DNA from 2 places in the Photobacterium japonica genome. Region 2 is predicted to be linked to the other one. Evidence: predicted binding sites of a transcription regulator. Region 2 holds the regulator's gene; the other holds the start of a gene.
What was found. The regulator MetJ, encoded in region 2, represses methionine synthesis genes. The targets are predictions, from matches to a motif close to TTAGACNTNTANANGTCTAA.
Positions count from the first base shown of each region.

Region 1: metE (5-methyltetrahydropteroyltriglutamate--homocysteine S-methyltransferase) is a predicted target of MetJ. The motif match lies at 2,379-2,398, and genes of this name have one in related genera.

Region 1 is NZ_JAKJSN010000008.1:114,588-126,345, reverse strand. Features, by position in the region: gene L4C36_RS02070 (hypothetical protein) at 285-962, shown strand; gene L4C36_RS02065 (DUF4250 domain-containing protein) at 1,071-1,259, shown strand; gene metR (HTH-type transcriptional regulator MetR) at 1,368-2,279, opposite strand; gene metE (5-methyltetrahydropteroyltriglutamate--homocysteine S-methyltransferase) at 2,608-4,911, shown strand; gene L4C36_RS02050 (CHASE domain-containing protein) at 5,211-6,872, shown strand; gene L4C36_RS02045 (META domain-containing protein) at 6,956-7,399, opposite strand; gene L4C36_RS02040 (methyl-accepting chemotaxis protein) at 7,839-9,458, shown strand; gene L4C36_RS02035 (mechanosensitive ion channel family protein) at 9,558-11,219, opposite strand; gene pstB (phosphate ABC transporter ATP-binding protein PstB) at 11,460-11,758, opposite strand, start outside.
Region 2 is NZ_JAKJSN010000007.1:154,636-166,393, forward strand. Features, by position in the region: gene cytR (DNA-binding transcriptional regulator CytR) at 1-665, opposite strand, end outside; gene priA (primosomal protein N') at 839-3,040, opposite strand; gene rpmE (50S ribosomal protein L31) at 3,278-3,490, shown strand; gene metJ (met regulon transcriptional regulator MetJ) at 3,664-3,981, opposite strand; gene L4C36_RS01270 (O-succinylhomoserine (thiol)-lyase) at 4,162-5,331, shown strand; gene L4C36_RS01275 (bifunctional aspartate kinase/homoserine dehydrogenase II) at 5,328-7,745, shown strand; gene metF (methylenetetrahydrofolate reductase) at 8,027-8,923, shown strand; gene L4C36_RS01285 (PadR family transcriptional regulator) at 9,022-9,585, opposite strand; gene ppc (phosphoenolpyruvate carboxylase) at 10,000-11,758, opposite strand, start outside.

The sequences.
Region 1 (11,758 bases), on a different contig from region 2:
GATCAGGAAAGGGTGTCTTCCTTTTCAATATGCTCAGCAATATGCCATTTCAGCCCCGATTGTTTGGTGATCAAAAGCGCAATTATGAGCGTTCGAGCATTTTGATTTTCATTTCTGTGCGTTTGGTACGAATATGCGCGAATGGTGAGCAACTTGTCGAGTGAGCAATGTGTCAGGTGGGATTGCCAATGACCTATCTCTCGAAAATGCCGGTGCTATTTGGTATCAGGGAAGGGAGTTGGTATTATCGCCGCTCTTTTTTTCGCATTTTAAGATCACACTCCATGAACGTAGGTTTACCCTTTTTGATCCCCGCGCTGCTCGGCGCCCAACTTGTTTTGACGATGGTACTCACGAAAGGGGAGATCTGCCCCGGCCAGCGTGGCCGTGTCCATAAAACCTTGCCGATCTTGCTGGTGGGATGGTTGATCGCGACCATCTTCCAACCGCTGGCGGTATTGCCGTTGCTGGCCTTGGCGTATTTCACTATGAAGGTGAAAACGGGCAAAACCCGTGATGCAGGGCCGCTTAACGTGTTTTATGCGGCTGACGGTTTGGCGGCGGTGGTATGGTTAATGACTGCGGCAAGCCTATCGCTGCCTGTGGCGGTACTAAGCCTGATGGCTATTCCATTGTTTGGGGCATTGTTGGCGCACCTGTTATTGACGCAAGCGCGTACCCGTTTACAAGCGTTCCACCGTTTATTGCCGTTTGCGGGCGTAGCGAGTGCAATCCTCAGCGTGTTGTGCCTGTTATGGGTGGCGATGCAATTGGGTGATGCGCAGGCGCAGGCCATGGTGGGCACCATGATTGCGGCATTAGTGTGCTTAGTGGCGGCATTGCTGGTATGGGCGATGCATTTACTGAGTGCCAAGACCGTTAACCGTTGGCAATTACTGGCAGCGGCGGTGCTGTTGGTGGGTTCAGCGTATTTTGAGTCTGTGTTGATCATGGCTGTCTAAGTGACTGCATGGTGACAGCAAGCTTGTAAACTGTGACGGGCGGCTTTTTCTTTCCTAATGATCCTGTCTATGCTTACTGAGTAACGTCACGTTAGCAAGGAGGTAGGCATGGAGATCACCAATTTATTGGGCATGGATGGGAACATTGTTCTGGGGATCGTGAATGAACGACTTCGCCTGGAATGCTCCACCGTTGAAGAGCTTGTCAGCCGTTATGAACTCGATTTTGATGAGCTTAGCGAAAAAATGGAAGCCATGGGCTACCATTACGATCCCATCAACAATCAATTTAAATAATCGATTAATGTAAAGATAAGCGGGGCGAATAGCGGTTATGTGATCGCCATTGCCCCGGCTATCTGTTGCGATCATTAAGGCGGTATGACCAAACGTATTGCGTATTGGTTATGCCGCCTTAATGCCTTCTAAATGGGTTTGGCACTGCTGTTTGGCCGTTGCAAAGAAGGCCGACAAGTAATGTCGCTCACGTTCTGATGCGCGAATAGCGGCAAACAACCGACGCCATAATCCTTCCCCGAGTGGTTTACTCACAATCAAGCCTTGGCGGGCAAAGTCATACACTGCCCAATTAGGTAGCGCTGCCACCCCTAATCCTGCCGACACCATCTGGATCAACATCAAGGTATTATCGGCTTGTTTCCAATTCGCGGGTTCCACGCCTGCCGGTTGCAAAAAGTGCTTCACCACATCGAGACGGTTTTTCTGCACCGGATACGTCATCATGGTTTGATCGATCAAATCATCTGGCGTAATAACGGCTTTGCTGGCCAGAGGGGATTGCGGGGACACAATCAAGCGCATTTCAAAATCAAACAAGGGTTCAAAATGGACTTCATTGCGCGGCTGAATGTCGGAGGTGATCACCAAATCTAATTCACCGGCACTGAGGGCGGGCAGCGGTTCGAAACCAAAACCGGAGGAGAAATCCAAGGTGACGTTTGGCCAGTGGATTTGGTATTCCTTCAAAGCCGGCATCAACCATTGGAAGCAAGAATGGCATTCAATGGCCATGTGCAAGCGGCCATTGGTGTCTTCTTTTAAACTGGCCAACTCGTGTTCCGCTCGGGCGAGACGCGGGATCACATCATCAGCTAAACGCAGTAGCACTTCCCCTTCCGCGGTAAATTTGACCGGACGGGTTTTGCGTAAAAACAGTTGGCTACCTAAGCGCAGTTCGAGATCTTTTAACTGGTGTGAGAGGGCTGATTGGGTCAGGCAAAGCGTGTTGGCCGTGGCTGTCAGTGAGCCGGTTTCTCGCAATACCGTCAGTGTTTTTAGGTGCTTAATTTCAATCAAAATGCGTTCTCTCTGTCCCTGTGAGTCACACGTTTGGCCTCCTGCCTCGTGTTAGACCTCAACTGTACGGGTAAAAGTGCACGCTGTAAATACGGATGGGTAAACATCTGGACGTCTAGGTGCTTGTGCCGGGGCGTAACACGCTAATCGTGGCGAGAGACAGGGGCGTTGATGATATGTGTATGAAAAATGTTCATGTTTAACATTAATCATTAGAAATTGCTCATCATCATGCCTTGCTTCATTGTACCTCTCATCAACGCCGTATCTGAATCAAGCATACGACGTGACTATTTAAATCAAAGCATTTGAAAGGCAGGGATGAGAGATGACAGCAACAAAGACACATATTTTGGGTTACCCACGTGTCGGTAGCCAACGCGAACTGAAATTTGCACAAGAAAAGTATTGGCGTGGCGAGATCAGTCAGGATGCATTGAAAGCAGTGGGTAGCGAGTTACGTCAGCGCCATTGGGTTGACCAAGCAGAAGCGGGGCTGGATTTTGTCTCTGTTGGCGATTTCGCATGGTACGACCATGTGTTAGGCACCAGTATGCTGCTGGGCCACTTGCCAAAACGCCACCGTAACGGTTTTCCGGATCTCGACACCTTGTTCCGTGTGGCACGTGGTAAAGCGCCAACCGGGTGTGCGTGTGCCGCTTCTGACATGACCAAGTGGTTTAACACCAACTACCACTACATTGTGCCTGAGTTCTGTGCTGACGATGAGTTCACCGTGAGCTGGCAGCAATTGTTTGAAGAAGTGGCGGAAGCGAAGGCTAGCGGTAAAGACGTCAAACCTGTGCTATTGGGGCCTGTGTCATACCTGTGGCTTGGGAAAGAAAAAGACGGTGTGGGGGAAGAAACCAGCTTTGATCGTTTATCACTGCTTCCTCGTCTGTTGGTGGCATACCAACAGATTCTGACCAAGCTGCAAAAATTGGGTGTGGAGTGGGTGCAAATTGATGAGCCTGTCTTTGCTCTCGAATTGCCAGATGCTTGGCGCGATGCGTTTAAGATTGCGTATCAAGTGATCCAAGGCGGGCCGAAGCTGTTATTGACAACGTACTTTGATCACATCACGCACCATCTTGATAAAATCGTGGAACTGAAGGTCGATGGTTTGCACGTCGATCTTGCGACGGCCCCGCAGCAGCTTGATGCCGTTGTCGCTGCATTGCCAAGTGATTGGGTGCTGTCGGCTGGTGTGATTAATGGTCGCAACGTGTGGCGTGCGGATTTGAGTGAGCAACTTGATCGCCTACAGCCAGTAAAAGACGCACTGGGTGATCGTTTGTGGGTGGGTACGTCATGTTCATTGCTGCACACGCCGATTGATCTTGAATTGGAAACCGATTTAGACCCCACCGTGCGCGAGTGGTTGGCTTTTGCAAAGCAGAAGTGTCATGAGGTGACACTACTGGCAAGTGCCTTGGACGGTGACAGCAAAGCCATTGCGGACTGTGAGCGTTACAGCGCCCCGATTAAAGCCCGTGCGACCAGCGCCTTGGTGAATAACCCGGATGTGCGTCAGCGTTCGGCTGCTATCACCGATGCGTTGGCGGAGCGTAAACTGCCTTATGCAGAACGTGCCCGTGTGCAACGTCAGTCACTCGGTTTGCCTTTGCTGCCGACCACGACCATTGGTTCGTTCCCACAAACCAGTGAGATCCGCACACAGCGTAGCGACTTCAAAGCGGGTCGCTTGTCAGAGCAAGATTACAACACGGCCATGAAAGGGCACATTGCCGATGCCATTGAGCGTCAGCAGCGTTTGGATTTGGATGTATTGGTACACGGTGAGCCTGAGCGTAACGACATGGTGGAATATTTCGCTGAGTTACTAGAAGGTTTTGCCGTTACTCGCTTCGGTTGGGTACAAAGCTACGGTTCACGCTGTGTGAAACCCGCGGTGATTGTGTCAGATATCTATCGCTCGGCACCGATGACCGTTGAATGGACGCGTTATGCGCAGTCACTAACGGAGAAAACGGTCAAAGGCATGTTGACGGGCCCTGTTACTATTTTGGGCTGGACGTTCCCGCGTGAAGATTTGACCCGTGAAGCCATTGCCAACCAAATTGCGTTAGCACTGCGTGATGAAGTGGCTGACTTGCAAGAGAAAGGCATCAAAGTGATTCAAATTGATGAGCCTGCCATCCGTGAAGGGTTGCCGCTAAAAGCGAGCGAATGGCAAACGTACCTCGATTGGGCCGTGAAAGCCTTTAAGATTTCGGCCGCCAGCGCGGAGCCGGGCACGCAGATTCACACTCACATGTGTTACAGCGAATTCAATGACATTATTCAGTCTGTCGCGGCATTGGATGCGGACGTGATCACCATTGAAACCTCGCGTTCAGACATGGAATTGCTGAAAGCGTTTGAAGAGTTTGCGTATCCGAATGAAATTGGTCCGGGTGTGTACGATATTCACTCGCCGAATATTCCGACCGTCGAGCAAGTGGTGGACTTGGTGGAAAAAGCGGAGAGTCTGGTACCGGCTGAGCGTTTGTGGATCAACCCAGACTGCGGCCTTAAAACCCGTAACTGGGAAGAGACTGAAGCGGCACTGACCAACATGGTCGAGGCTGCAAAACAGTTGCGTAAACAGTGGCAAGCGAAAGCGGTATAAGCGGTTTTTTTCCGATGCGATGAAGCCTCATCAGACGGGAAAAACGTTGAACGATGAACGATAAAAAGAGCGCTTCGGCGCTCTTTTTTGTGCGTAAGCTGTATGTTGGAGCGGTTTCTTGATGAATACCTCAAAAGCATGACAATGTGATGAAGAAAGACTCATAGCACGCCAATTATCATTGTGACACATTCGTTCTGTGAAATGTCCCTATTTTCGCAGGGAAAATTAAGCAACAAGTTGAATTTTAAACAGAGTTGTCTTTACTTAAGGCATCGTCATTCAACCATAGGATTCACATGATACGCCGACTGTATTCCATCACGGTGTGCGCTGTTGTCATTGGGATAATACTGGCCTGCGTATTGTTTCGGATTGCCTACCAATTGGAAACGACCCATATTCAGCGCGACTTTGAACGAGAAGTCGACAAAAAAGCAGATTCCCTGTCGCAATCGATAGATTCGCATATTCGTGCCTTACACAGTCTGAAATTTGCTTACGAATATCAGGGCGTATTGACGCGAGACAACTTCGCGGCATTGGCGCAACAGGTCATGGCGCAACATTCCCCTCTGCAAGCGTTAGCGTGGGTACCTTGGGTATCGGCTGCACAGCGAACGGCGTATGAAGCTTCCGCAGCGCAAGTGCTTTCTGATTACCATTTTACAGAACGCGTGGCGTCGGGCGACATGGTGACGGCGACCGAGCGTGCGGATTACTACCCGTTACACAGCGTCGCCCCGCTGGCGGGCAATGAAGCGGCGCTGGGGTATGATTTAGGTTCTAATGCACTGCAACGCACCTTATTAAATCAAGCCCGTGACAGTGGCGCGTTACAGCTTTCTGCGCGTGTAGAGCGGGGCATGCTGCCACAAACGGACGGTAGTGTGCAGCTGGTGTTACCCGTTTATCGTCAGGTTGAACCTCTGACGCGCACAATGCGCCGACAAACGCTGGAAGGGTTTATTCTCGGCTATATCCGTTTATCCGACATTATGCCGGCCCTTTTCCCTGCGGCTGAATCCTCGCAGATGCATTACCGCGTGATGGATCTGAAAGCCTCCTCTGATCATGCTCAACTATACAGTGTGACGCCTGCCTCCCCGTCTGTCACAGCCACATCGCCCGTCGCAATCACATCGAAGGTCGGCTTTTGGTTGGGTGCTGAGAAAGTGACACGCACCGTGCTCGCCAAAGGCGGGCGTGAGTGGGTGATAGAGGCACTCCCAACGCACGCTTATTTTGACCAACGGCGTACGGCATTTCCCCTGTATGTTTTTGTGGGTGTGTTACTGCTATTCAGTGTGTTGGCGTATTACGGACGTATTTTAATGCACCGTCATCAGGCGTTGCTTGAGAACTTGGATGCACACAATCAACAGTTAAGCGCCAGTAACAAAAAACTCGAACGATTAACCCGTATGGATGCATTGGTTGGAGTGGCAAATCGTCGTTTTTTTGATGAAACCTTAATGAAAGAATTTAGCCGAGCGAGCCGAGATGCTAAACCGCTGGCATTATTGTTGATCGATATTGATCATTTTAAAGCGTTTAATGATACCTATGGTCACCAAGCTGGTGATCGCTGTTTAAAACTGGTGGCGAGCGAATTAGAACGAGTATTACGGCGTCCTGCGGATATGTTAGCGCGGGTCGGTGGGGAAGAGTTTGGTGTTATTTTGCCCAATACCAACAATGGTGAAGTGGTGGCAAGGCAGTGTCGTATGGCGGTAGAGCGTTTAGGCATTGCCCATGGCGGCTCATGTACGTCGGATTTGGTCACGATCTCTATTGGGGTTGTTTCCTTAGATACCGTGGCACAACATACCACTGAAACGATTTATGAATTGGCCGATAATGCTTTGTACGAAGCGAAAAGCAGTGGGCGAAATATGATTCGGGCGACGAAGATCAAAGCCCAGCCTCAGCCAACCGCGGTACTGAGCCATATCCGTTGATCGGGGTATCGGTGTTTATCCAGCCGTAAAAACAAAAAACGCCTGCGTCGGCAGGCGTTTCAGGTATTCATCGGCAGAAGTGATTATTCAGCGTCAGCACGAGAGAACGTTAGGCTGTGTGATGCATTTTTCAGCGTTAGCTCGTCACCAGCCACTGTCGCCGTGCTCCAGTCCATTAGCATTTTGCTCATCACTTGCTCCATGTCTTGGCCTGGGCCCTGACATGCCATCATAGTTAGACCCATCTTTTCAATGCGCAGTTTACCGTCTTGCAGTTCTGCTTGGCCAAAGAAGCGGTTACAGCCCGCGTTGCCGTTTGCATTTAGGTCAGACGCTAGCTGAAGGTTTGGTGCTTCAGTTTCAGTCGAAATCACTTGATTGTCGATTTTGGTCAATACCCAGTTCTGTGCAGCGATATCCGTTTGATTTGTCATCGTCTGTACCTGTTCGTTGTTGCTGTCGTTAGAGGCGCAAGCCGCTAGCATCATAGGTAGTACTAGCGCGGCAAGAAAACGTTTCTTCATCATATTTATCCCAAAAAAGTGGCTTCGATGTGTGGTTCCTGCTTCAAGGCGGGAATCCTGCACAACTGCACGTCATCGCATGGTGCGTAATGACAAAATCAATTGTACATTGTTTTTTATTGCTTACAACCAAATATATCTCAGGATAGCAAAAGAAGAAATAGAAATGTGGGTTCGTTATGTCATGGCTGTGTGAATAACAATGAAAACTGGGAGCAGGGGCGTTATTGAAAGGTGCGTGAGGTGAAAAGTTGTACCAAACGAGAGGCTATCAGCGGTATTGGATGGCAAGGAAATGGAAGTTGTAGTTAATTTTGAAAAATTGTGACTTTTTATTAAAGAGATGTGTGAGCGTGCCGTTATTCATACCAATGAGTTATACAAACACAATTTTATACTTGCAGCTATAAAGGCGGTAAGTATTACATAATAAGGAAAATGTATGTCGTTGTCGGTGAGGCATAAACTGTGGGGGGCATTCGGTATTATCCTGATGTTAATGACCATTTCGAGTGTTATTACGATTGTACAGGTTAATCGTGCGCTGGTGGTCGAGCATGAGGTACAGTTTGATGATGTACCGGGTGTTGAGCTTTATATGTTACTGATTGATGAATCGGGTGACATGCAGCGTGATGTGGCACGTATGCTGCTGGGTGATCCGGCCGCCCCCGCGCAGTTTAATGACAATATGGCTGAGTTTTACAGTGCGCTCGATAAGCTAAAGCAACTCGAAACCTCCAGTGATGCCATACCGCGTATGAATGAAATTACCCGTTTGGCAAAAGGGTATGTTTCTTTTATTCAATCTGACGTATTGCCGCAAGTGCTGTCGTCTTCTGTGGCGGATACAGATGCGTTGTTTGATCAAATCAAACAGGTTGAACAGCAATACATGGTGCCGATGGAAGCGATTTTAGATCGTGAAACGTTGGCTGAAAAAGGCGATGCACAAACAGGCTTGGCCATGTTAGGCGAGACACTGACGAGTTTAAAAACGAACATGCTGGTGGTGTTAGGGCTGAGTGTGATTATTTGCGGTGTGGTGGCGACAGCATTGTCCCGTTCGATCACTGTGCGCATCCATCAATTGGAGCGTATCGCGAAAGATATCGCCTCCGGTAACCTGACCTCATCGGATATTGTGGATGACTCTGGTGATGAACTGGCGCGTTTAGCGACCTCGATTAACAGCATGAAAGCGTCGTTAACGGATTTGATTGCTGCCATTGTCTCTGTGACGGGACAGGTGGAAGGTACAGTGAATGGGATCTCCCATTTGATGGAAGAAATCAAAGACGGTGCCGGTGAGCAGGCTAAGCGTGCGCACCTGATTGCGACGGCCTCTGAAGAGTTGTCGGCCACTATTGCGGAAGTGTCACAGCAAAGCAGTGCAACGTCTGATAATGCGTCACAGTCGGGTGAAGCGGCTGAGCATGGCCGTCATGTGATTCTGGATATGCTGAAAAGCATTGAGCAAGTGTCGGTGCAAATTGGCGATACTTCGCACAGCATGAATAACTTGAACATTAAAGGCACAGAAATTGGCAGTGTGATCAAAGTGATTGAAGGCATTGCCGAGCAGACCAATTTGCTGGCCTTGAATGCGGCGATTGAAGCGGCCCGTGCCGGCGAGTCTGGCCGTGGCTTTGCTGTGGTAGCAGACGAAGTGCGTGCCTTAGCTGAGCGTACCACGACCGCGACGAAGGAAGTGGCAGACATTATCTCTGCGATTCAGCAAGGAACAGAAACAGTCATGGTATCGACCACGGAAAGCGTGAAGTTGGTGAATGTAGGTGTGGGACAAAGTACAGATGCCGCCAGTGCTCTTGAGCAAATAGTGTTGAGTACGGCGTCGGTACAACAGATGATCAGCTCCATTGCGGCTGCGACGGAAGAGCAGAATGTGGTGACCCGCGCTATTGCGACAGACATTACGCACATAAACGATATTTCATCGGTATCCTTGCAGCAAGTGGTGAAAGGTGCAGAAGAAATCGTGTCGTTAACGCATAAAGTGAATGAACTAAAAACACTGACAGGGCGATTTGAACTCGCTTAATTATCGATTTCAATCTCGTTGAACGAATGACGGACGGTGTACGTAAAAAGCGTACACCGCCCCGTTATGTTATCGCGGATAGGGTAACGGACTAACGATTCAGGCTTTCTTTTCCGGTGTGGTGATAATGTGCACATCTTGTTGCGGGAACGGAATTGAAATCCCTTCACGGTCAAAGCGCATTTTCACTTCACGGGTAATATCCCAGTACACATCCCAATAGTCCTCGGTTTTTACCCACGGACGCACAATGAAATCCACCGACGAGGTATTGAGCAAGTGTAACTTGATCATCGCTTCTGGTGCGCGCAGCACCATTGGGTGCTCAGTCACAATGTCATGCAGTACAGTTTCAGCTTTCTCGACATCGTCGCTGTAACCAATGCCAAACACCATATCCACTCGGCGCACTCGCTCATGGGTGATGTTCTTAATGGTATCCCCCCAAATCTTGCTGTTGGGCACAATCAAAATCTGGTTATCAAAGGTTTTGATGGTGGTACTGACTAAACTCATGTGGCTCACTTTGCCGGATGTGCCACCGGCTTCGACAAAGTCATCCACATCAAACGGGCGATAGATCAGCAGCATCATGCCTGATGCGAAGTTGGAGAGGGTATCTTGCAACGCGAAACCAATGATGACACCGGCCACACCGAAACCGGTCAGGATAGGGGTGAGATCCAGACCGACCTGAGCCAAGGCAAACAATAGCCCGATACACAACACCACGTTACCCGTGATAGAAATAAAGAAATCTTTCATTAATTGCGACATGCGCAGGGTCGGGGATGACACTGCACGGGTCACAATCTGGCGGGTGATGTTTTTCAAAATTTTAAACACAAACACGATCAGCAAGAAGATGAACAACTTGAACAGCATTTGCGGGGTGTTATCAAGTAACCAGGATTTTATATTGTCAAACCAACCTGAGAGTATCGAGATGATAACTTTAACGTTGAGCAGTTCATTGGTCAGGTTACCGGTGGTTTCAAACAGCTGCTTGGTGTAATTCGTGGTATCGAGTCCGATTTCTTTGCCGAGGTCAGACAAATACTGAACCGATTGAATGTCGCTTTCGACTTTGCGCTGGGCGAGGATTTGCTGCAATTGCAGCGTTGCTTTTTCGCCTTCTGCGGCAGCTTTAAGCTGGTTGCTCAGGGTGCTTTCTTGTTGGCTGTCAAAGCTGAGCATGGCAGACATGAAATCTAACCGCTGGCGAACGGTTTCGGCTAATGCGGCGGCCTCTTTCGGTTTTGGCACACCAAGTCGATCAAGCCAGAGGAAATTGGTCCACTGTTCTTTGAGCATCTGGTGGTAAAACTGAGTGGTTTCTTGCAAGGCTTTTTGTAGCAGCAGTTTTTGCTCAGGATCGGCTTTATCGATCGCTTCTTGCTGTGATGTCATTTGTTTCGACAAGAAATTGATGGCGGATTTCAGGTAGGCAACCTGCTCATTTACGAGATTAATGACCAGCGGTTTGTTTTCTTCATTTTGCTGATTCAGCAGCGATTGGACTTCCGTTCGGATCTCTTCATTTTTTTTCAGCATCTGCATGTCTAAGACATTTTTTGCTGTCCCCGTTTTGCCTTTTGCCTGTTTGACCAATTCTTGCAGGTCATTATCCAGCTTATCAATGTTATCGATGATTTGCTCAGAGGCAGACAGCGGGGCAGGTGTTTCGGTGACCTCGGGAGAAGACGATTCAGCAAGAGTATGAAAACTAAAGAGAAGGAAAAATAACAACGACCAGCGCATGCAACACCTCAACGACCGACAGAATAAGTCTTTATTGTAGTGAATTCAGGTTTTATCGGAGGGGCTATTTTGGTGATAACACGAGCAAAATGAGAAGATTATCATCGCAACGTGAACGCGGGATAAAAAAAGGCCCCCTGCATGAGGGGGCAAGTTTTACCATCGCTGTTATTATTCGAGTCACGCGATATAAGACATTGAGGAAGTCTTATGGTGTGGAATAGTGTTTGTGAGTCAGGATTAGCCAAAGTCACCGTTGACGTAACCACGGGTACGATCATCGCGTGGGTTCGTGAACAATGCGTGGGTGTCATCGTGCTCAACCAGTTCACCCATCAGGAAGAAGGCGGTGCGGTCGGAAATTCGACGGGCCTGCTGCATGGAGTGGGTCACGATAACGATGGTGAAGTCTTTCTTCAGTGACTCCATCAAATCTTCAATCTTTTTGGTCGCAATCGGGTCAAGCGCTGAGGTCGGTTCATCCATCAAAATCACTTCTGGCTGCATCGCAATCGTACGGGCAATACACAGACGCTGCT
Region 2 (11,758 bases):
GCAAAGGTGAAATCACTTCTGGCGGTATAGGCTGGGTTGAGTTCGACGCCAGCACGCCGCAATGCTTGCTGGTACCCTTGAATACGGAATTGGCACAAGCTCGCGCCTTCTGGCCCCGCAATTTGAGCAATGCGCTTGTGGCCCATTTGGGTCAGGTAGTTCACGGCTTCAAAGGCGGCAGTCAGGTTATCGATATGCACGGTCGGTAGTTCAAGCTCAGGGGCAAATTCACAGGCCATGACCATTGGCGGCAGGTTTTTCTGTTCCGGTTTGCTGACATCGAACGGGAGATCGGTGCCAAGCAGGAGCATGCCGTCAGCTTGTTTGGTGAAAACGAGATTAACGAATGAGTTTTCGCGGGTTTTTTGTTGCCCACTGTCACCAAGCAAGACCAGGTAGCCATGCTCCATCGCTGCTTCCTCTATCCCGCGAATGATCTCTGTAAAGTACGGATCACAGATATCGGGGACAATGGTGACGATGGTTTTTGATTCGTTGCGACGAAGATTCCTAGCCAGTGAATTGGGTGAATAGCCAGCATCCATGACAGCTTGCTCAACCTTCTTCCGAGTTGAGGCCGACACTTTCTCCGGGTTCATCAAGGCACGGGAGACCGTGGCCGTTGAGACGCCGGCGAGCTGGGCAACATCCTTCATTGTCGCCATAGTTACTGTTCCTCTCTATTATAATTCTCTCTTAACCGCTGAAGGATCATGGCCAAATCGGGGCTGATACCTGAAACAGCGAGCATGCTATTGTAGGCGGTATGCCGGTGATTAAACATGCTTGGAACAACATAAATTACATCCCTCACGTGATTTGTATCGCATTGTTCATTTTAAGTTAAATCCTGCGGTTCAACATCGATCGACCAGCGGATTTTCTTGGCCAGCGGCAGCAATTGGATCGCCGGTTTCGCAATGCTGATCCACTGCTGCAGGGTCTTTCTGCTGGGCGCTTGCAGCAACAGTTGCCAGCGATAACGCCCCGCGCGACGAGCGAGGGGCGCGGGGTTGGGCCCCATCACCATGGTCTCATTGTTATAGACTGGACTGGTTTCCAAAATCCCCCGCACTTGCTGGAAGAACTGCTCGACCAAGGCATTGTCGTTGGCTTCGGCACGCAATAGGGCCAAATACGTGAACGGTGGTAACCATGCTTGTTTACGTTCCGTCAGCGCCCCTTGGGCAAAGTGATCGTAGCCCTTGTACAGCAAGGCTTGTAGTAGGGCGTGTTCCGGATGGTGGGTTTGTAGCACCACTTCGCCCGGTTTACTGGCCCGTCCGGCGCGACCGGCAACCTGCGTAAACAGTTGGGCGAGACGTTCCGGCGCGCGAAAATCGTTACAGAATAGGGCGCTGTCGACATCGAGCAACGCCACCAAGGTGACATCCGGGAAGTGGTGGCCTTTGGCCAGCATTTGGGTGCCAATTAAAATTTGGTATTCATTGTTGCGGATCGCCTCAAGGTAGCTTTCTAGGCTGCCTTTGCGGCGGGTGCTGTCGCGGTCGATTCGCACCGTGCGATAGTCTGGAAACAGGGTCGCCAGTTGTTGCTCTAGCTGCTCGGTACCAACACCCACGGCATTGAGTTGGGTTGACCCACACTGGCCACATTGCAGCATCATCGGCCGCTGGGTCGCACAGTGATGGCAACGCAATTCGCCACTTTGCTGGTGGAAGGTGTAATAGGCATCACAGCGTTTACATTCGGCCAACCAGCCGCATTCGTGGCAGATCACCGCCGGCGAAAAGCCGCGACGGTTAAGGAAGAGCATCACCTGATTGCCGGCCTGTAAATGGCTGCGCATGCGGGCGATCAATGGCGCCGATAAGCCTGACTCCAGATACAACCCTTTGACATCCAGCACGCCATGGCGAGCCGGTTTCGCGTGGCCTGCCCGTTGCGACAAGGTGAGGTGATGGTATTTGCCGCTTTTGGCATTGTGCAGGGTTTCTAACGCCGGCGTGGCGGATCCTAACACAATCGGAATGTGTTCCTGACTGGCGCGCATCACGGCCAAATCGCGGGCGTGATAGCGTAGACTGTCCTGTTGTTTGTACGAGCCGTCGTGTTCTTCATCAACAATGATGATCCCCAAGTTGGCAAACGGGGTGAATAACGCCGAGCGGGTACCAATGATGATTCCGGCTTGATTATCGCGGCCAGCCAACCAGGCCACCATGCGTTCGGTGTCGTTTAACCCCGAGTGAATGGTCTGTAACGGCACATTAAAACGACGACGGAAGCGGTTGATGGTTTGCGGGGTTAGGCCAATTTCCGGCACTAAGATCAAGGCTTGTTTGCCCGCCGCCAAGATAGGTTCGAGCACATTGAGGTAGACCTCGGTCTTTCCCGATCCCGTCACCCCTTCCAATAAATAACAACCGAAGGCCTCTTGGGCGTTCACCGCGGCGACGGCCACGGCCTGCTCTTCATTCAGGCGGGGCTTTTCTTCGGTGACGGCAAAATCGGGCAGCCAAGGGCGCAGGGCTTGTTGCTCCGTGACGCTTTCAATCCAGCCTTTCTTCGCCAACGTGGTGAGGGTGGCGGCCGTGATGTCTTCGGCCAGTAAGGCTTCATGGCTCACTTTTCCTCGGCGCAGTGCCTGCAATACTTGTTGCTGTCGCGGGGCATTTTTCAGCGTGGTGGCCGCCTGCTCTTGCCCACTGGCGGTGAGTTGCCAAACTTTTAAACTGGCCGGTGAGGCTTCACGGCCTTTGCGTAATAGGGCGGGCATGGCGTTAGCCAAGGTGTCACCGAGCGGGTATTGGTAAAAACGGCTGGCCCAGGTCAGCAAGTTGAATAAAGGTTGGGGCCACAATGGCGCACTGTCGAGGACTGCCGTGATCGGCTTGAGTTGCTCGAGCGGGAAGTCAGAGTGATCGGTCTGCGCGATCATAACGCCCACCAAGTGTTGACGGCCAAACGGCACCTTCACGCGCCCGCCGATCATGGGATGCTGGCCGGCTTTGATCAGGTAATCAAATTGTTTGTCGAGAGGGACTGGCAGTGCCACACGGGCGATGTTGGGCGTCATATTAAACCGCGAAATGAGCTGGAACTAAGAGGGGGCAGTGTACCTCGGCAGAGGGCTAGCGGCAAAGCCGTGACTAAAGCGGTGAGGATCAGTTGATTTTGGCAATATGATTGATTACTATACGCCGCCTAATTTGGTGTATTGGAAATTGCCAATACGCTGACTATTTTTTTAATGACGTGTGGTGCCCGGCTTAGGATCGGGAGAGCGACACGGCCTTACTTTTGAGGTTATCCCATGAAACAAGGTATTCACCCAGAGTACTCTCCAGTAAACGCACGTTGTTCTTGTGGCAACACTTTCGTCTTCAACTCTACTATGACTAAAGACGTGAACCTAGACGTGTGTGACAAATGTCACCCATTCTACACTGGTAAGCAGCGTGTAGTTAGCTCTGGTGGCCGTATCGACAAATTCAACAAGCGTTTTGGTGCTCTTACTACTAAGTAATTGCCCGCTTGAATGTCGTAAAAAAGGAACGCAATTGCGTTCCTTTTTTTATGCCTGCGATTTGTCGGCCTTGTGGGTCGGCAGTATGTATCGTGTATCGGTATTGATTGACAGACAGAAACAAAAAAACCAGCCCAAGGCTGGTTTTTTTGTTTGCATCGCTTGTTGAAGACTTATTCGTTAATGTCTTCGTATTTGATGCCCATTTCTTCCATCAGGCTTTTCGCCTCTGCGGGCAGATCATCCGGGCGATCTTTACGGATATCATCATCCGTTGGCAGCGGCTGACCGGTGTAGGCGTGCAGGAAAGCTTCACACAATAGCTCGCTGTTGGTGGCGTGGCGTAAGTTATTGACCTGACGGCGAGTACGCTCATCAGTCAGGATTTTTAGCACCTTCAGTGGGATCGAAACCGTGATCTTTTTTACTTGTTCGTTTTTCTTTCCGTGTTCCGCGTATGGACTGATGTATTCGCCATTCCACTCTGCCATTGTTAACCTTCTCAGCGATGTTAGATTGAAGAAATAGTAATAGACCTGAATTCTAGCGGGATTTACCGCTACAAGCAAAGACATATAGACGTCTGGAAGTGTTGACGTCTTTTGTGAATGTGGTTATGTTGTTGCATAATCGTTATTCATCATCGGGTTCACCCTACAAGGATAGTAAATATGAGTGACCAGAAGCTTGCTACCGTTGCCGTTCGCGCCGGCATCGACTCGGATACACAATTCAATGCGGTGGTACCGCCACTGTATCTGACCTCGACTTACAGCTTCCCCCAATTGGGTGAGGTGCCTACCTTTGACTATTCTCGTTCCGGTAACCCGACGCGCAATACCTTGGCGGATGCCCTAGCGACCTTAGAAGGGGGCGCCGGTGGGGTGGTGACCAATTGTGGTACCGCCGCGATGAACTTGCTGGTGTCTGCGTTATTAGGTCCAGATGATTTGATTGTCGCGCCGCATGACTGTTATGGCGGCACGTACCGTCTGTTTGATACTCGCGCCCAAAAAGGCGACTTTAACGTCTGCTTTGTTGATCAGACCGATCCCCTCGCACTGGCGGATGCATTGGCGAAAAAACCCAAGCTGGTGTGGGTCGAAACCCCGTCGAATCCGCTGTTACGCATTGTCGATGTCGCTGAGTTATGTGCCGCTGCCCATCAAGCCGGTGCATTAGTGGCGGTGGATAATACGTTCTTATCGCCGATCCTCCAACAACCACTTTCACTTGGCGCCGATTTTGTTGTCCATTCTACCACTAAGTACATTAACGGCCATTCCGATGTGCTCGGCGGCGTGCTGATCGCCAAGACTGACGCGCACGCAGAAACCTTGTCGTGGTGGGCGAACTGTATCGGTGCAACCGGTGCGCCGTTTGATGCTTACCTGACGTTGCGTGGGCTGCGCACACTGGCTCCTCGCATGCGCATGCATGAAGAGAACAGCGCCCAAGTCTTGGCGTACCTTCAGCAGCAACCGTTAGTGGGCACGCTTTACCACCCGAGTCAGCCCGATCATCCCGGGCATGACATTGCCCTGAAACAGCAAAAAGGCTTTGGCGCGATGCTGAGTTTTGAGATCAATGGCAGCATGGCCCAGTTGGAAACCTTTGTGCGTGAGCTGAAGTGTTTCTCTCTGGCGGAATCGTTAGGTGGCACGGAAAGCCTGATTTGCCATCCGGCGAGCATGACCCACCGTGCGATGTCGGATGAAGCGCAAGCCGAAGCCGGCTTGAAAACCTCGTTACTCCGGTTGTCGGTCGGCTTGGAAGACCCGAGTGATTTGATTGCAGACTTGGCGCAGGCCTTTGCGCAGGCAGAGAAGGTGGCAGTATGACGGCGATGAGCGGACGGCAATTACATAAATTCGGTGGCAGCAGCTTGGCCGATCCCGCCTGTTATTTACGGGTGGTGGCGATCCTACGTGAGTATTCGGGCGCAAATGATCTGGTGGTGGTGTCTGCTGCCGGCAAGACGACCAATCAGTTGATTGAGTGGGTGTCACAGCTAGAGAAAGACGGCCGACAAGCCCATGAAACGCTGCAAGCTATCCGCGCATTTCAGCAGCAACTGATTGAAAGCTTGCTAGACGGCGAGACGGCGGATGCGTTACTGACACAATTACATTTTGAACTCGGTGAGTTGGCGCGCTGGGGGGAAAGCCCACTGAGTGAAGCGCAAGTGGCGAGTGTGCTGGGACATGGTGAAGTGTGGTCGGCCCGTTTATTGGCGACGTTGCTGACACAGCAGCAGTTGCCGGCAACCAGTGTCGATTCACGGCTATTCTTGCGCGCCGAACGCGCTGCGCAGCCCGAAGTGGATCGCGGCCAATCTTGGCCCTTGCTGCAAGAGCAGCTTGCTCAGCATAATCAGTACCGTGTCGTGATCACTGGATTCATGGCGCGCAACCAAGCCGGTGATACCGTCTTATTGGGGCGCAATGGCTCGGACTATTCTGCCACGGTGATTGGGGCGTTGGCGGATGTCACGCGCGTGACCATCTGGAGTGATGTGGCCGGTGTCTACAGTGCCGATCCGCGTAAAGTGGAAGATGCCTGTTTACTGCCGCTATTGCGCTTGGATGAAGCCAGTGAACTGGCCCGTTTGGCGGCCCCCGTGCTGCACAGCCGTACGTTACAACCCGTGGCGCAGAGTGCCATCGATCTGACCTTGCGCTGTAGCCATGAGCCAGAATCAGGCTCGACCCGGGTTGAGCGTGTCTTGGCGTCTGGCCGAGGGGCGAAAATCATTACCTCGTTAGACGATGTGTGTTTGATCGCGCTGACGATCCCCCGTTCGCACGACATCGCATTGGTGGAAGCCGAGCTCGAGCGTATTTTGTCGCGTGCCCAATTGCAGCCGCTGGCACAAAGTGTGGAAGCCGATAAAGGCCGTATCCAATTGGCCTATACCGGTGAGGTGGTCAACAGTGTGCTGGCCCTGTTGCAAGACAGCGGTGTCGCAGCGGAGTTGCGTTTGCGTGATGGTTTCTCTTTGGTGGCGGCCGTGGGCGCGGGCGTGGTGAGCAATGCCATCCATTGCTACGGCTTTTATCAGCAGCTGAAAGGCCAGCCGGTGGAGTTCATGGCGGAGTCGCGCTCTGGACTGAGTTTGGTGGCGGTACTGCGTAAGGCTGATACCGATCGTTTGTTGCCGCGTATTCACCAAAGTTTGTTCCAAGCCCAAAAGCGGATTGGTTTGGTGCTATGTGGCAAAGGCAACATTGGCAGCCGCTGGCTGAGCTTGTATGACAGCCAGCGCGTGGCGTTAGAGAAGCGCCATGGCATGAGCTTCACCTTGATCGGCGTGGTCGACAGCAGCCGATTGTGGATTGATCTGGCGGGCATTGAGCCTCAGAAAGCGCTGGATCATTTTGATGATGTGGCACAAGCCTACCAACCCGGGGCATGGATCGACACTCTGGCCGCCCACGACTACGATGATGTCATCGTGTTGGATGTCACGGCCAGCGCAGAATTGTCAGCGCGTTACCCGCAAATTGCGGAAGCGGGGCTGCATTTGATCTCAGCGAACAAGGTGGCCGGCTCAGCCAGTGGCGAGCAGTATCACGCGGTGATTGATGCGTTTGCCAAGAACAGCCGCTTGTGGCTCTACAATGCAACGGTGGGGGCGGGCTTGCCGGTTAACCATACCGTGCGGGATTTGTCGGAGAGCGGGGATGTGATCATCGCCCTGTCCGGGATTTTCTCGGGGACCTTGTCATGGTTGTTTCAGCAGTATGATGGCAGCATTCCGTTTTCTCAGTTGGTGGAACTGGCGTGGCAGCAAGGGTTGACGGAGCCGGACCCACGGCATGATCTTGATGGCAGTGACGTGATGCGTAAGCTGGTTATTTTAGCCCGCGAATCCGGTTTGGATCTCGAGCCAGAGCAGGTGAAAGTGGAAAGCTTGGTGCCAATCAGTTTAGCCGAGCTGTCTATTGATGCCTTTTTTGAGCAGGCCACCGAGTTGGATGAATTGCTGTTGGAGCGGTTAGTCAAAGCTAAGAAAGAAGACAAAGTGCTGCGCTATGTCGCGCGCTTGGATCGCCACGGCAAAGCCGCCGTGGGCGTAGAAGCCCTGCCGGTTGAGCATGCGTTGGCGAACCTGCTGCCGTGCGATAATATTTTTGCCATTGAAAGCCGTTGGTACCGAGAAAACCCGTTAGTGATCCGTGGTCCAGGGGCGGGAAGGGATGTTACTGCTGGTGCATTATTGTCGGATATCAACCGATTGGCGGGCATGCTCTAGCGGGGGATATGCTTCATCACGGAGCACTCAAAGGGAAACACTCGGCAGCTTCTCTGCTGAGCAGTTGATTGTTTCACCTGTATGACGAAGCCCGCGATCCGCGGGCTTTTTGCGTTTGGCGAAGGTGAAGATCCTGCAACTTCTACTTGAGAAATATTCATGATCATCCGGTTGACATTGAATTGGTTACACGACATTCTGTAGACATATAGACGTCTAAACGGATGTTTTGCGTCAGGGTTCAGGGAGTGGCCAACGGCCAATACAGAAAGGAAGGGATTATGGGCTATTCATACGCAGGCCAGTTGGACGTACTCAATCAGAATATTGCTGATTTGGATGGCAATATTAACGTGTCATTTGAATTTTTCCCGCCAAGCAGCGAGCAGATGGAAAAAACGCTGTGGCAGTCTATTCACCGTCTTAAAACCCTGAAACCAAAATTTGTTTCTGTGACCTACGGGGCCAATTCCGGGGAGCGTGATCGCACCCATTCCATCATAAAAGACATCAAAGAGCAGACTGGCTTAGTGGCAGCCCCGCATTTAACGTGTATCGATGCCACGCGTGATGAACTGCGTACCATCGCCCGTGATTACTGGAATAACGGTATTCGCGATATCGTCGCGCTACGTGGCGATTTGCCCCCACAAGGCGGCAAGCCGGACATGTATGCGGCCGATTTGGTGGCGCTACTGCGTGAAGAAGCGGACTTCGACATTTCTGTGGCGGCGTATCCGGAAGTGCATCCTGAAGCGAAAAGTGCGCAGGCGGATCTGATCAACTTAAAGCGTAAAGTCGATGCGGGGGCCAGCCGTGCCATTACCCAATTCTTCTTTGATGTCGAAAGCTACCTGCGTTTTCGTGACCGTTGTGTGGCGGCGGGCATTGATGTGGAAATCGTACCGGGGATCTTGCCGGTATCGAACATGACACAGGCCAAGCGTTTCGCGTTGGCGAATAACGTGAAAGTGCCGGGTTGGCTGGAAAAGCAGTACGAAGGGCTGAACGATGACTTGCTGAGCCGCCAGATGGTTGGCGCGAGTAATGCCATGGACATGGTGCGTGTTCTTAGCCGCGAAGGGGTGAAAGATTTCCACTTTTACACCTTGAACCGTGCAGAACTGACGTATGCGATTTGCCACACTCTAGGTGTACGCGCGGAGCAAGAAGCGTAATCTCCCTCCCCTCATGCTTTCGCCCGAAAGGGGAAAGCCCCGCATAAAAAAAGCCGCATTTCTGCGGCTTTTATTATGATTGCGACATGCAAAAGGAATTACAGGGCCACGGCGCTACCAGGGGCATCCATGTCTTTTAATTCCACCAACACTTCTTCCGCCCAATCAATCCATGCCTGACGATTATGAATCGCACGGCGTAGCGTTAGACGATCAAGACGGGATTGACGATCCATGTTGCGGTAGTCTGCAAAATGGACGTTTTCCATCTCATTGTAATGGTTTAGTAAAGTGTGTGATTCTTCAATCAGTCCTTCAAGCTGCTGCTGCATTGGGGTGGAGTTATAGACTCCACAAACCACCAATTTGGCAGAAAACTCATCACGAATGGTTGGGTTTTTGGCTGACTCTTGGAACCACTGAAACAGTGCTTGGCGACCGAGGTCGGTAATCGAATAGACTTTTCTATCCGGCTTGCCGTCCTGTGGCTCCAGTTTGCACGTCACTTGATCATGACTGGCCATCTTATTGAGTTCACGGTACACCTGCTGATGACTGGCTTTCCAGAAATAACCGATGCTGTGTGAAAACTCTTTAGTGATATCGTAACCTGTGGCATCGCGGCTGCTCAGCACAGTTAAAATAACGTGTGGTAGTGACATCTCTTCTATCCGTTAAAAATACTACAAAAAGAAACTCAACCAGGCAGGCGTGAATGCCAGAACAATGCCCTTCCGCTCTATGGCGTTATTATAATCATATTGTTGCAGTGCCTGATCAAGATCACGTAGCATACACATCAAACGAGAAATTAGCGATATCAGAGCGAAATATCGAGAAAATCAGATGTAACCAATTCCTCGTCTTGTGATGCCGGTCTATCTATTGATTTTTTTCACTATGCAAGCAGTTTAGATTCATCAGTGTTCACACAGCACCTTTTTACCCTAGCCGAGGCGTAAAAAAGTCAGTGTCTCATTGTTGAGTTGCGGTGGAATAAGTGGCAGAAAATGGAATTTTTAGAATAAAAAAAGGCCACATCGTGTGGCCTTTTTTAGACAGTTCGCGAGGGCGAATTAGCCGGTGTTACGCATACCGGTTGCGATCCCGGCGATGGTAACCATCAGGGCTTCTTCCAGCATTGGCGACAGGGCTTCTTGCTGACGAGTACGGTACAGCAATTCCGCTTGTAGCATGTTCAACGGTTCAATGTAGATATTACGCAGGCGGATAGACTCCGCGCCCCATGGGTTTTGTTCCATCAAGTGCGCGCTGTTTTCCACCGTCAGCACGGCTTTGATGTCACGCTGCAATTGATCACGCAGCTGTTGACCCAATGGCCACAACGACTTATCCGTCAGGCGCTGGTCGTAGTACTGCGCGATGCCCATGTTGGTTTTGGTGAAGACCATTTCCAGCATGCCCAGACGGGTCGAGAAGAAGGGCCACTCGCGGCACATTTCTTCGAGCTGCGCAGCATGGCCTTGGTCGATGGAATATTGGATCGCTTCACCGGCACCCAGCCAAGCTGGAAGTAGCAAGCGGTTCTGACTCCACGCAAAAATCCATGGGATGGCACGTAAGCTTTCAACGCCACCGTTCGGGTTACGCTTGGCTGGACGCGAGCCCAGTGGCAATTTGCCCAGTTCCAGTTCCGGTGTGGCGGCGCGGAAGTACGGCACGAAGTTTTCGCTGCCACGGACCACGTGACGATACGCGTCGCAAGAGACGTCAGAAAGCACGTCCATCAGTTCACGCCAATCTTGTTTCGGTGCCGGTGGCGGCAGCAAGTTCGCTTCTAAAATGGCGCTGGCGTACAAGCTCAGGCTATTGACTGCCACTTCTGGCAAGCCCAGCTTAAAGCGGATCATTTCCCCTTGCTCTGTCACGCGTAAGCCGCCTTTCAGGCTGCGCGGTGGCTGAGACAACAGTGCCGCATGCGCGGGTGCACCGCCGCGACCAATGGAGCCGCCACGGCCGTGGAACAGGGTTAATTCAACATTGGCTTGTTCACATACACTGACCAAGGCTTCCATGGCGCGATATTGTGCCCAGCCTGCGGCCATCACACCGGCATCTTTGGCGGAATCGGAGTAGCCGATCATGACCATTTGGTAATTTTGAATAAAGCCACGGTACCAGTCGATGTTCATTAACTGGGCGATCACCGCTTCGGCATTGTTCAAGTCATCCAGCGTTTCAAACAGCGGACAGACGTCCATGCGGAACGGACAACCGGCTTCTTGCAGCAGCAAATGAACGGCCAGCACATCAGACGCCGTACGCGCCATCGAAATGACATACGCGCCTAAGGCTTCACGGGGTTGTTGGGCAATGGCTTTGCACGTGGCAATCACTTCACGGACGTCATCCGACGGTTCCCAGTCACGTGGCAATAGTGGACGTTTTGAGGCCAGTTCACGGACCAAGAACGCGATTTTGTCTTGCTCACTCCACTGTTCGTAATCGCCCAGACCCAGATAACGGGTTAGCTCAGAAATGACGTTGGAGTGGCGGGTACTTTCCTGACGAATATCTAGGCGTACCAAGTGCACACCGAAACATTTCACGCGGCGCAATACGTCAAGTAACAGGCCGTCAGCAATGATGCCCATGTCGCACTCATGCAGCGACTGGTAACACGCGTGCAGCGGTGTCCACAGTTGATCGATATGGTCGATAATGCCAAAGCTTGGGACATCGAGCCCTTTGATTTGCGCATCTAACACATCGCGGGTGTGAGTAAGCTTGCTGCGCAGATCTTTTAAGATCGCACGGTACGGTTCGTGTTCATCACCGGCCAGTTCACGAAGCTGATCATTACAACGCACCATC